Regions from separate parts of the Paenarthrobacter sp. NPDC089675 genome, predicted to be linked through region 1. Evidence: riboswitches for the same ligand, from Rfam matches in the RefSeq annotation. Region 1 holds a riboswitch; the other holds the start of a gene.
What was found. A riboswitch is a leader RNA that binds a small molecule or an ion and turns the genes downstream of it on or off. The one in region 1 is predicted to bind thiamine pyrophosphate.
Positions count from the first base shown of each region.

Region 2: linked by a shared signal. The riboswitch ahead of thiO (glycine oxidase ThiO) and the one ahead of thiD (bifunctional hydroxymethylpyrimidine kinase/phosphomethylpyrimidine kinase) in region 1 are both predicted to bind thiamine pyrophosphate.

Region 1 covers NZ_JBIVHM010000001.1:702,470-707,586, forward strand. Annotated here, with positions in the region: gene ACIPY2_RS03325 (Rne/Rng family ribonuclease) at 1-704, shown strand, start outside; TPP riboswitch at 777-875, shown strand; gene thiD (bifunctional hydroxymethylpyrimidine kinase/phosphomethylpyrimidine kinase) at 866-2,386, shown strand; gene rplU (50S ribosomal protein L21) at 2,751-3,059, shown strand; gene rpmA (50S ribosomal protein L27) at 3,119-3,382, shown strand; gene obgE (GTPase ObgE) at 3,516-5,102, shown strand; gene proB (glutamate 5-kinase) at 5,092-5,117, shown strand, end outside.
Region 2 covers NZ_JBIVHM010000001.1:264,402-269,518, reverse strand. Annotated here, with positions in the region: gene thiO (glycine oxidase ThiO) at 1-1,184, opposite strand, end outside; TPP riboswitch at 1,177-1,296, opposite strand; gene thiE (thiamine phosphate synthase) at 1,324-1,986, shown strand; gene ACIPY2_RS01330 (ferritin-like fold-containing protein) at 2,022-2,687, opposite strand; gene ACIPY2_RS01325 (RNB domain-containing ribonuclease) at 2,729-4,201, shown strand; gene ACIPY2_RS01320 (DEAD/DEAH box helicase) at 4,479-5,117, shown strand, end outside.

The DNA.
Region 1 (5,117 bases):
CTCCGGAAACGGTGGACCCTGCGCGTCAGGCAAAGGCCGAAGCAACCCGGGCGGCCCTGGCGACGATCGCCGCTGCTGCCCACGCTGCCCACCTGCACGATGACGAAGTCCACAAAGCCGAAGAGGAAGCCCGCGCGGCTGCCGCAGCCGAATCAGGTTCGCCTGAGACGAACACCGTGACGCAGGCGCAGCCGGCCGGCGAGACTGCCGGTCGCACCACGCCGGTCCTCCGTTTCGGGGGCGAAGAAGTGGCTCTTCCCTTCGTGGAACACCACGAATCGGATGAAGCCAAGCCGACCATGACGCTGGACCTCCTTGCCGAGGCGTTCTCGCACCTTGGCGGGGCTTCAGAGGCAAAGCCGGCGGAAACCGCGGTTGCCGAGCCCCAGGCCGCGGCCCCTGCGGCCGATCCTGCCGCAGCAGCGGCAGCTGGCGGGGGTCAGCAGCCGGCCGTTGACCACGGGTCCGACGACGAGCACCAGGCGGCGGGCAGGTCACGTGGACGGCGGGGTCGCCGGAACCGTAGCGCCAGCCGGGCACAGGGTGCGGCCAACGAGACAACAGTTGAACACCATGAGGTATCGGCGTCCAGCGGTGGCGGCGCAGCCCATGAAGCCAAAGCTCCGCAGGAGCCGGCAAAGAAGGCCGCGGCCGCAGCCGAGCCGATCATCCTCGGTGTAGGAGTCCCGGCTTCGGAACTGTAACCGCGTGAACGTCATGTGACCGAGAGAGGGTCCCGCAGCGCCTGCTGCGGGACCCTCTGTCGGTTAGGCTTGGAGACTGACACGGGGTGCCGGGCGTTGGGTTCGGCTGAGATCCAGACCCGTTGAACCTGTCCGGTTAGCACCGGCGAAGGGATGTCTCCATGACTTCTTTGTCGACCTCCGTTATCTACCCGCTGCCTGTTGCGGGCCGCCCCCATCCTCGGGTCCTTAGTATTGCCGGCTCGGACCCGTCAGGGGGTGCGGGCATCCAGGCTGATCTGAAAAGCATCGCGGCTCACGGTGGCTATGGCATGGCTGCCATTACTGCCTTGACGGCACAGAACACCCGGGGTGTTTCCGCCGTCCACGTCCCTCCCGTGGAATTCCTGCGCCGGCAGCTGGAAGCCATTAGCGCTGACGTTGCCATTGATGCGGTAAAGATCGGGATGTTGGGTGATGCCGATGTCATCAACGAGGTACGCAGCTGGCTTGCCAAGGTGCGCCCCGCCGTCGTGGTCCTTGACCCTGTCATGGTTGCCACCAGCGGCGACCGCCTTCTTCGGGAATCCGGCGAGGCCGCGCTCCGGGAGCTTTTGCCATTGGCAGGCTTGGTGACCCCCAACATTCCGGAACTCGCCATGCTGCTTGGCGAAGCGGAGGCGCAGGATTGGACAACCGCCCTGGAGCAAGGCAAGCGGCTGGCCGCCGAGTACGGCAACACAGTGCTGGTCAAGGGCGGGCACCTGGCGGGGGAAGAGTGCCCGGACGCCCTCGTGAATACCGCCGGGCTGCTGCGGCAGGATGTCATCGAAATCGCCGGGCCGCGGATCGCCACAAAGAACAGCCACGGGACGGGCTGTTCGCTGTCGTCTGCGGTTGCCACGGTCCAAGCGCGGACAGGGGATTGGGAAGCGTCCCTGAGGGAAGTGAAACCATGGCTCGTGGAGGCGCTGGCTACCGCTGACGTGCTGGGCGTGGGAGAAGGCAACGGCCCGATCAACCACTTCCACCACTTGCTGCCGTCAACGTCCAAGGGGGCATTCGCCGCCCGGCTGTGGCAGGAAGCGGCACCGGAACTGGAGGCCATCCATGCGCTGCCGTTTATCCGGGGACTGGAATCCGGCACGCTTCCGGAGCATGAGTTCAATTACTACCTCTCCCAGGACGCCCTCTACCTTAACGGTTACTCCAGGGTGTTGGCCCGCGCAGGCGCCCTTGCGCCCACCGAGGAAGAACAGCTTTTCTGGGCCAGGTCATCCCAGGTTTGCCTGGAGGTTGAATCGGAACTGCACCGGAATTGGCTCAGCACACGCGAGGCATCAACCGGGACCGGTCCGGTAACAAAGGCCTATGTGGACCACCTCCTGGCCGCCTCTGCCTCAGGAAGTTACGCGGTGCTGCTTGCCGCGGTCCTTCCCTGCTATTGGCTTTATGCAGAGGTGGGACGGAAACTGCATGCCAATTACCTCCAAGCGGGTTCGCCCGCGGCCCATGCCTACGCCGACTGGCTCAAGACCTACGCGGACGAAGAGTTTGCCGAAGCGACGCGGAAGGCCATCACGTTCACGGATGCCGCCGCGGCTGGTGCAAGCGACCGGGAGCGGGAAGCGATGGTGGAGGCTTTCGTTCATTCTTGCCGCTACGAGACAGCCTTCTTCGACGCTCCCCGCCTGTACTCCTAGGGCCGCCACCGCGAGTCCAAGGGCGGCCGCCGCGCGTCGGCGTCCAAATACCCGAACCTGCCGGCAGGAGCCTGTAGGCTTGACGGGCACGGTGCCGGGAAAGTCTGTTCCTGCTGGTGACAAGCGTCACCCGATGGCCTCCGGACCCGGCCTCATTTGCAGCTGAAGGTCAAACTAGCGTAATCTTGATCTTCGGTGCTTACGCCAACCCTTGGGTTATGCCCCGTGGAATTGTTCACGGGATGACTCGCGGGCTTCGATCCGGAGTCCACGGCGTTGAGGCACAGCGAGAACCAGGCCGGATTCAGGTTCTGTGTTCCGCACGCAAATTTAGTAAGAAACGTCGAGAGAAGTGAGTACCCAAGTGGTGTACGCGATTGTCCGCGCAGGCGGCCGCCAAGAAAAGGTTTCCGTTGGAGACTACGTAACGCTGAACCGCGTCGCCGGTGGAGCCGGCAGCACCCTTGAGCTGCCTGCCTTGCTCCTGGTTGACGGCGACAAGGTCACCTCCGCTGCTGCGGACCTGGCCAAGGTGAAGGTCACGGCTGAAATCCTGGAAGACCTCCGTGGTCCCAAGATCGTCATCCAGAAGTTCAAGAACAAGACCGGCTACAAGAAGCGCCAGGGTCACCGTCAGGAACTGACCAAGATCAAGATCACGAGCATCGCGTAACTTTCCTTACGCAGTTCAGATTTTCAGTTTCCCCAGATATTTAGAGGCAGGCATTTCACATGGCACACAAAAAAGGCGCGAGCTCCACTCGCAACGGTCGTGACTCCAACGCACAGCGCCTCGGCGTCAAGCGTTTCGGTGGCCAGGTAGTTTCCGCAGGCGAGATCATCGTCCGCCAGCGCGGAACCCACTTCCACCCGGGTGCAGGCGTCGGTCGCGGTGGCGACGACACCCTGTTCGCCCTGCAGGCTGGTTCGGTTGAGTTCGGTACTCGCCGTGGCCGTCGCGTAGTGAACATCGTTGCTGCTGCAGCTGCAGAGTAACAACAAGTTCTGAACCGGTGGAGCGGGCCAACAGGTCCGCTCCACTGTTCTTTTAACCGCATTACAATCGTTCAGGGCGCCGGGCGCGCTGGACTTGGCATTCGCGCTGTTTACAGCAACAGAGGAGATTCACGTGGCGAGCTTTGTAGACCGGGTAGTCCTGCACGTTTCAGGCGGAACCGGTGGCCACGGTTGCGTCTCCGTCAAGCGTGAGAAGTTCAAGCCACTCGGCGGCCCCGACGGCGGCAATGGCGGCAACGGCGGCGACGTCATCCTCCGCGTTTCCAGCCAGACCACGACGCTCCTTGACTACCACCACGCCCCACACCGCCATGCCACCAACGGAGGTCCGGGCATGGGCGACTGGCGTGGCGGCAAGAACGGCGAGACCCTGGTCCTTCCCGTTCCGGACGGCACCGTGGTCAAGACCAAGGACGGCGAAGTGCTCGCTGACCTTGTGGGCGAAGGAACCGAATACATTGCAGCCGCCGGCGGCCTGGGCGGCCTCGGGAACGCCGCGCTTTCTTCGCAGAAGCGTCGGGCGCCCGGCTTCGCGTTGCTGGGCATCGAAGGCGAGTCCAGCGATATCGTCCTGGAACTGAAGTCCATTGCTGACATCGCCCTGGTTGGTTTCCCCTCTGCCGGAAAGTCGAGTTTGATCGCGGCGATGTCGGCCGCCCGCCCGAAGATTGCCGATTATCCCTTCACGACGCTCGTACCGAACCTTGGGGTGGTACAGGCCGGAGACATCCGTTTCACCATCGCCGACGTCCCGGGCCTGATCGAGGGTGCGAGCGAAGGCAAGGGCCTTGGCCACAACTTCCTGCGCCATGTTGAGCGCTGCGCTGCCTTGGTCCATGTGCTTGACTGTGGAACCCTCGAGTCCGACCGCGATCCGCTGTCCGATCTTGCCATCATCGAAGCCGAGCTCGAGAAGTACGCAGTGGACATGAGCTACGCCGGTGTGGACGGTGAGGTAGTGCCTTTGAACGAGCGCCCCAAGCTGGTGGTCCTGAACAAGGTGGACCTGCCCGACGGCAAGGACATGGCGGAGTTTGTCCGTCCCGACCTCGAAGCCCGGGGTTACCGCGTTTTTGAAGTTTCGGCCACCAGCCACGAGGGCCTGCGCCCGCTCAGCTTCGCCATGGCGGAGATCGTCAAGGCTGCCCGGGACGCCGTCGAGGTCGCTCCGCCCAAGGTGGCACCTCCGGTCCTGCGGCCGCGCGCTGTCAACGAATCCGGTTTCCGGATCCGCCGTGAGGAAAAGAACCTCGAGCCGCTCTTCCGCGTGCTGGGTGAGAAGCCCGTGCGCTGGGTCAAGCAGACCGACTTCACCAACGAGGAAGCCATCGGCTACCTCGCGGACCGCCTCGCCAAGCTCGGCGTGGAAACCGAACTCTTCAAGGTCGGGGCCAAGCCCGGTGACACCGTGGTGATCGGTGAGGACGACGGAGTGGTGTTCGACTGGGAACCCACCATGATGGCCGGCGCGGAACTGCTTGCCACGCCTCGCGGCACGGACATCCGCGTTGCGGACATCGGCGATCGCCCTACCCGTTCCCAGAAGCGCGAAGAGCAGATCGAGCGCCGCGAGGCCAAGGCTGCCGCGCGCGCCGAACTGGAAGCCGAGCGCAAGGCGGGCATCTGGACGGAGTCCGTCAGCCGCCGTCGCGCCCAAACTGTTAAGGAAAGCAACCTGGATGCCGGTGATGACGACTAAGGCCGTCGAAGCTCC
Region 2 (5,117 bases), 440 kb from region 1:
CGGTCCGGCCGGAATCGGGCCCAGCGGGCCTCTGCCCTGCCGCTGATCAGCGATCCCACGATTGCGGCCGCGACCGGGGTTAGGAGGACGCCGTGCCGGAAGAAACCGGTTGCGATGACGAGGCCCTGGACGTCGCCGTCGAGCCCGGCCACCCGGCCCAAGAGCGGAGCGTTGTCCGGCGTTCCGGGCCTGGCCCGGGCCGTGGCTTCCAGCAGCTCAAGCTCGGCGACGGCCGGCACCAAAACCTGGGCGTCGCGCAAGAGCTGGTAGACCCCGCCCGCCGATACGGCGTTGGAACCGGATGAGAGCGCGTCTTCGCGTTGCGTGGCTCCGATGACCACTGTTCCGTCCTCCCGCGGGACGATGTACACGGGTACCCCGCGAACTATACCGCGAACAGTCGAAGTCACGAGGGGCCGAAGGCCATCGGGGACCCGCAACCTCAGGATGTCCCCGTAGACCGGCCGCAGAGGAAGTTCCAAACCCTCCGGAAGGCTGCCAAGAGCGGCGGCGCCAAGACCGTTTGCAACGATCGTCTCGGCGGCCATGACCACTTGCCCGGAACCGAGCTCCGCGCCGACCACGCGTTGGTTGTCCCAAACGAGCCTGCTCGCCGGCTCGGCAAGGTGGAATCCCTCGCGGGCACCGGGAACCCAGGTCGCGTCATCATTTGTGTGTGCGCCGAGCCCGGCGAGGATACGGGAGGCAAGCCTGCGGGGGTCCACCTGGTGGTCCGCCGGGATGTCGAACGCGCAGGAAATCTGCGGGCTGAGGAGCGGCTCACGCTCCCGGGCCTGCCGAAGGAGCAACGGCTCAACGTCCAGCCCCGCTGCCAACTGTGCAGAGCGGAGATCTGCGAGCGCCCTACGGTCGGCAGCGTCGGCACCCACGGCAAGTGTCGACGTCGTGCGGTACCCGGACTCAGGCACCGACCCCGGAAGGCCCTGCACGAAAGCGGGCCACAACTTTGAGGATTCAAGCATCAGCTCCAAGAGGTCTTCCTCTTGGTAGTGCAGCTCACTGACGGGTGCCAGCATGCCCGCGGCGGCAAAGGTCGCTCCACCGGCCGGGCGGGGATCGATGAGGACCACGGAGCGGCCGGACACGCGGACTTGGTGGGCTATGCCCAGGCCGACTACGCCTGCGCCGATGATGGCTACGTCTGCTTGGATGGCTTCTGCCATTGGTTTCCTTCCCTACGCCGGTATTAACCGGATCAGGTCAAGCGGTCGGCGCTGAAGCCCTCTCAGCCGGACGGTCACAAAGACGTGCGTCACGGCTCCCGCAGTACGTGCCCAGTTTAGAGGAACTACTCTGGTTTCCATGATTGAGCCTGACCTCCTTTCCACTGCCCGCCTCTACTTGTGCACCGATGCCCGCCGGCGGCAGGGTGATTTCGAAGACTTCGTCGACGCGGCATTCGAGGGCGGCGTGGATATCATCCAACTCCGTGACAAGTCCCTCGAAGCCGCAGAAGAACTGGAACTCCTCGAGGTCCTGGGGAAGGTGGCCAGCCGGCACGGAAAGCTGTGGGCCGTCAATGACCGGGCCGATATTGCGCGTATTTCCGGGGCACCGGTGTTCCATGTGGGTCAAAAGGACCTGCCGCTGCCCTCTGCAAGGGAGCTGCTCGCGGAATCGGCGATCGGCCTTTCCACCCATTCGCCCGAGCAAGTGGATTCCGCGCTGGCGGCCTCCCGGGTGCCGGATGGTTTGGACTACTTCTGCGTCGGTCCACTGTGGGCTACGCCCACCAAACCGGGCCGCGCGGCCGTGGGATTGGAGTTGGTCACATATGCCGCGGAAGCCGTAAAGCGATCGGGTAGGCAACTCCCCTGGTTCGCCATCGGGGGCATCGACCACAGCAACGTGGACCAGGTGGTGGCGGCGGGCGCCAGCCGCATCGTGGTGGTTCGCGCCATCACCGAAGCGGCGGATCCGACGGCGGCAGCCAAGTCCCTGCTTGAGGCGCTGGATGCCGCCTGAGCAACCCCGGACAACGGGACGACAAACAGGACAGGCTAGGCGCTGAGGCCCAGCCCCGACATCCTTTTGGCGTGCCGTTCAGCAAGCTCGGCGGTGATGCTCCGCAGTGAGGCGCGGGCGTCGTCGCCCCGCAGGACGGGTCCAAGCTGGGGATGCTCTTGCCCTACCCTTTGGGCCTGCGTGAAAGCTTCCGCCACGAGACGGCGCCCCCAGAGGGCCAGGCGCGAAGCCAGGCGCGGATCGTCCCGCAACGCCCGTGCCAGCAGAACCCTGAGAGCCTCGGTGGCATGGTCCGCCGAGGCTACCTGGCGGACAAACTGCTGCGTTCCGGCGTCGAGGAATCCGGCCAAGGTGCGGTAAGAATCGGCGGAAACAGTGTCTATGACGTAGGCCTTCATGACCGATTCGAACCAGTCCCCGGAAGCTGTCCGCTCGTGAAAATGGTCGAAGGACTGTTGGAAGGGCAGCATGGCGTCTTCGGGATCGAGTCCCATCTCCCCCAGCCTGGCTCCGATGGCCGCATAGTTGCCGAAGGCGCCTACGGCGATCTTGGCCAGCATGGCCCTTTCACCCAGCGTCGGTGCCAGCAGCGAGTCGGCGGACAACCTTCCGAAGGCCGACAACTCGCCGTAGGCCATCGCACCGAGCAGTCCGCCTGCGAGCTGGTCCTGCGGAACCCTGCCGGTTGTCGAGGTGCCCATCCTTCAAGACTATCCGCCGTTTTGGGGCTAGTCTGACTTTCGTGTCACATCACCGGATAGCGCCCAACGTCGACGATTCTTCCGACCAGCTCGCAGCCTCACTGGCTGCCCTCAGGACCGAACTGGAGCTGCCCGGCGACTACCCGGCAGAAGCCGTGGCGGAGGCACGCGACGCGGTTGAACGCCATGGCCTGCCTGACCGGGACCTGACGGACGTTCCTTTTGTGACCATCGATCCCGCAACCTCCACGGACCTGGACCAGGCCCTCTTCATCGAACGTTCGGGCGAGGGCTACAGGGTGCTGTACGCGATCGCTGACGTGCCGTCCTTCGTGCTGCCGGGCGGTGCGCTGGATGCCGAAACCAGGCACCGGGGGCAGACTTTCTACGCCCCGGACGGACGGATTCCCCTCCACCCGGAAATCATCAGTGAACACGCCGGAAGCCTTCTCGCGGACCAGGACTGCGCCGCGTTCGTCTGGGAATTCCAGCTCGACCCAAACGCCGATGTGACGTCGGTGTCCGTTGCACGGGCTGCGGTCCGCAGCCGTGCCAAGCTCAGCTACAAGGGCGCCCAGGAACAGATCGATTCCGGTGCTGCACTGCCCGTGCTCCAACTGCTGAAGGAAGTGGGCCTCAAGCGTGTGGAACTGGAACGGAAGCGGGGTGGTGCCAGCCTGAACATGCCCGAACAGGAGATCGTCCAGGCCACCGGGGGTGGCGGCTACAAGATCGTGGCGGCACCGTCGCTGCCCGTGGAGGACTGGAACGCCCAGATCTCCCTGATGACCGGGATAGCCGCGGCGCGCCTGATGCTCGATGGCAAAGTGGGAATCCTCCGGACCATGCCCGAACCGGATGACCGTTCGCTGCTGCATTTCAAGCGGCAGACCCAGGCCCTGGGCAAACCCTGGGACGGTGAAGTCTCCTACGGCGAATACCTCCGGACCCTCGATGCTTCGGATCCAAAACAACTGGCGATCCTCCATTCGGCAGGTACCCTCTTCCGCGGCGCAGGCTATACACCGTTTGACGGCGAGGTGCCTGAGGACGTGATCCAGTCGGCCATCGGAGCTCCCTATGCCCACACCACGGCTCCCCTCCGCAGGCTGATCGACCGGTTTGTCCTGGTGATCTGCGAAGCACTGAGCAATGGCAAGGACATTCCCTCCTGGGCCCGCGAAGCCCTGCCTGCCCTTCCGGAAATCATGGCTTCCTCCGACCAACTGGCGGGCAAGCTGGAACGGCTGGCCCTGGATACCGTCGAGGCCGCGTTGGTGGCAAACCATGTGGGCGAGGAGTTCGACGCCGTAGTGATCTCCGGTTCCAAGCCGGCAAACGGAAACGGCAACGGCGGGTCCAACGGCAACGGACCGTACGGCACCATCCAGATTGCCGAGCCCGCCATCACCGCCCGATGTGACGGGGAACTTGAGTCGGGAACCGAAGTCCGGGTCAAGCTAGTCAAGGCAGATATTGCCGCCAGGGAGATCCGTTTCCAACTGGTTGGCTGAGGGCCACCACAGCGGCGATCCGGGGTTTCGGGCTGCCAGAGGATAGACTGTGCGTGTAGTAATGGATGCCCGGTCGTTGATTCAGTTAATTTTTGAACTCAACAAGCCCGCCCCTACGCGATCTTGAGATGTGCCCGCTGGTCCCCAGTGCCAGTACTTAGATAGCCCGCGATCGGCTTCCACTGGAAATGCTTGTGCGCACGTTCTGCTCCGGTACGGCTTTGCCGCCGCCGTTGAGCATGCAGCGCCAATGCCCAAATGAATAAGGAAACTCCCTGTGAGTGAATTGCACACCCATGAAGTCCTGACGGACTCCACCGGAACCGAATCCATCGAACCCGAGGAAACGATCACCTCGGACGAGACGCCCCACGAGCTCGAAGAAAAGTCGTTCGCGGACTTCAACGTCCGCGCTGACATCGTGGATTCCCTCTCCGACGCCGGAATCACCCATCCCTTCCCCATCCAGGCCATGACCCTTCCCGTGGCCTTGGGCGGCCACGACATCATTGGCCAGGCCAAGACCGGCACGGGCAAGACACTTGGCTTCGGCATCCCGGTCCTCCAGCGCATCGAAGGCCGCGACGACGCCGGTTACGCGAAGCTGGCGGTCCAGGGCGCCCCCCAGGCACTCATCATCGTTCCTACGCGTGAACTCGCAGTCCAGGTTGCCAACGACCTCCAGACGGCTTCCCGCAAGCGCAACGCGCGCATCGCCACCATTTACGGTGGACGCGCCTACGAACCCCAGATCGAAGCCCTGCAGAAGGGTGTCGAGATCGTAGTGGGCACCCCCGGCCGACTGATCGACCTCTACAAGCAGCGCCACCTGAGCCTCAAGAACGTCAAGATGGTGGTCCTCGACGAAGCAGACGAGATGTTGGACCTCGGCTTCCTCCCGGATGTCGAAACCCTC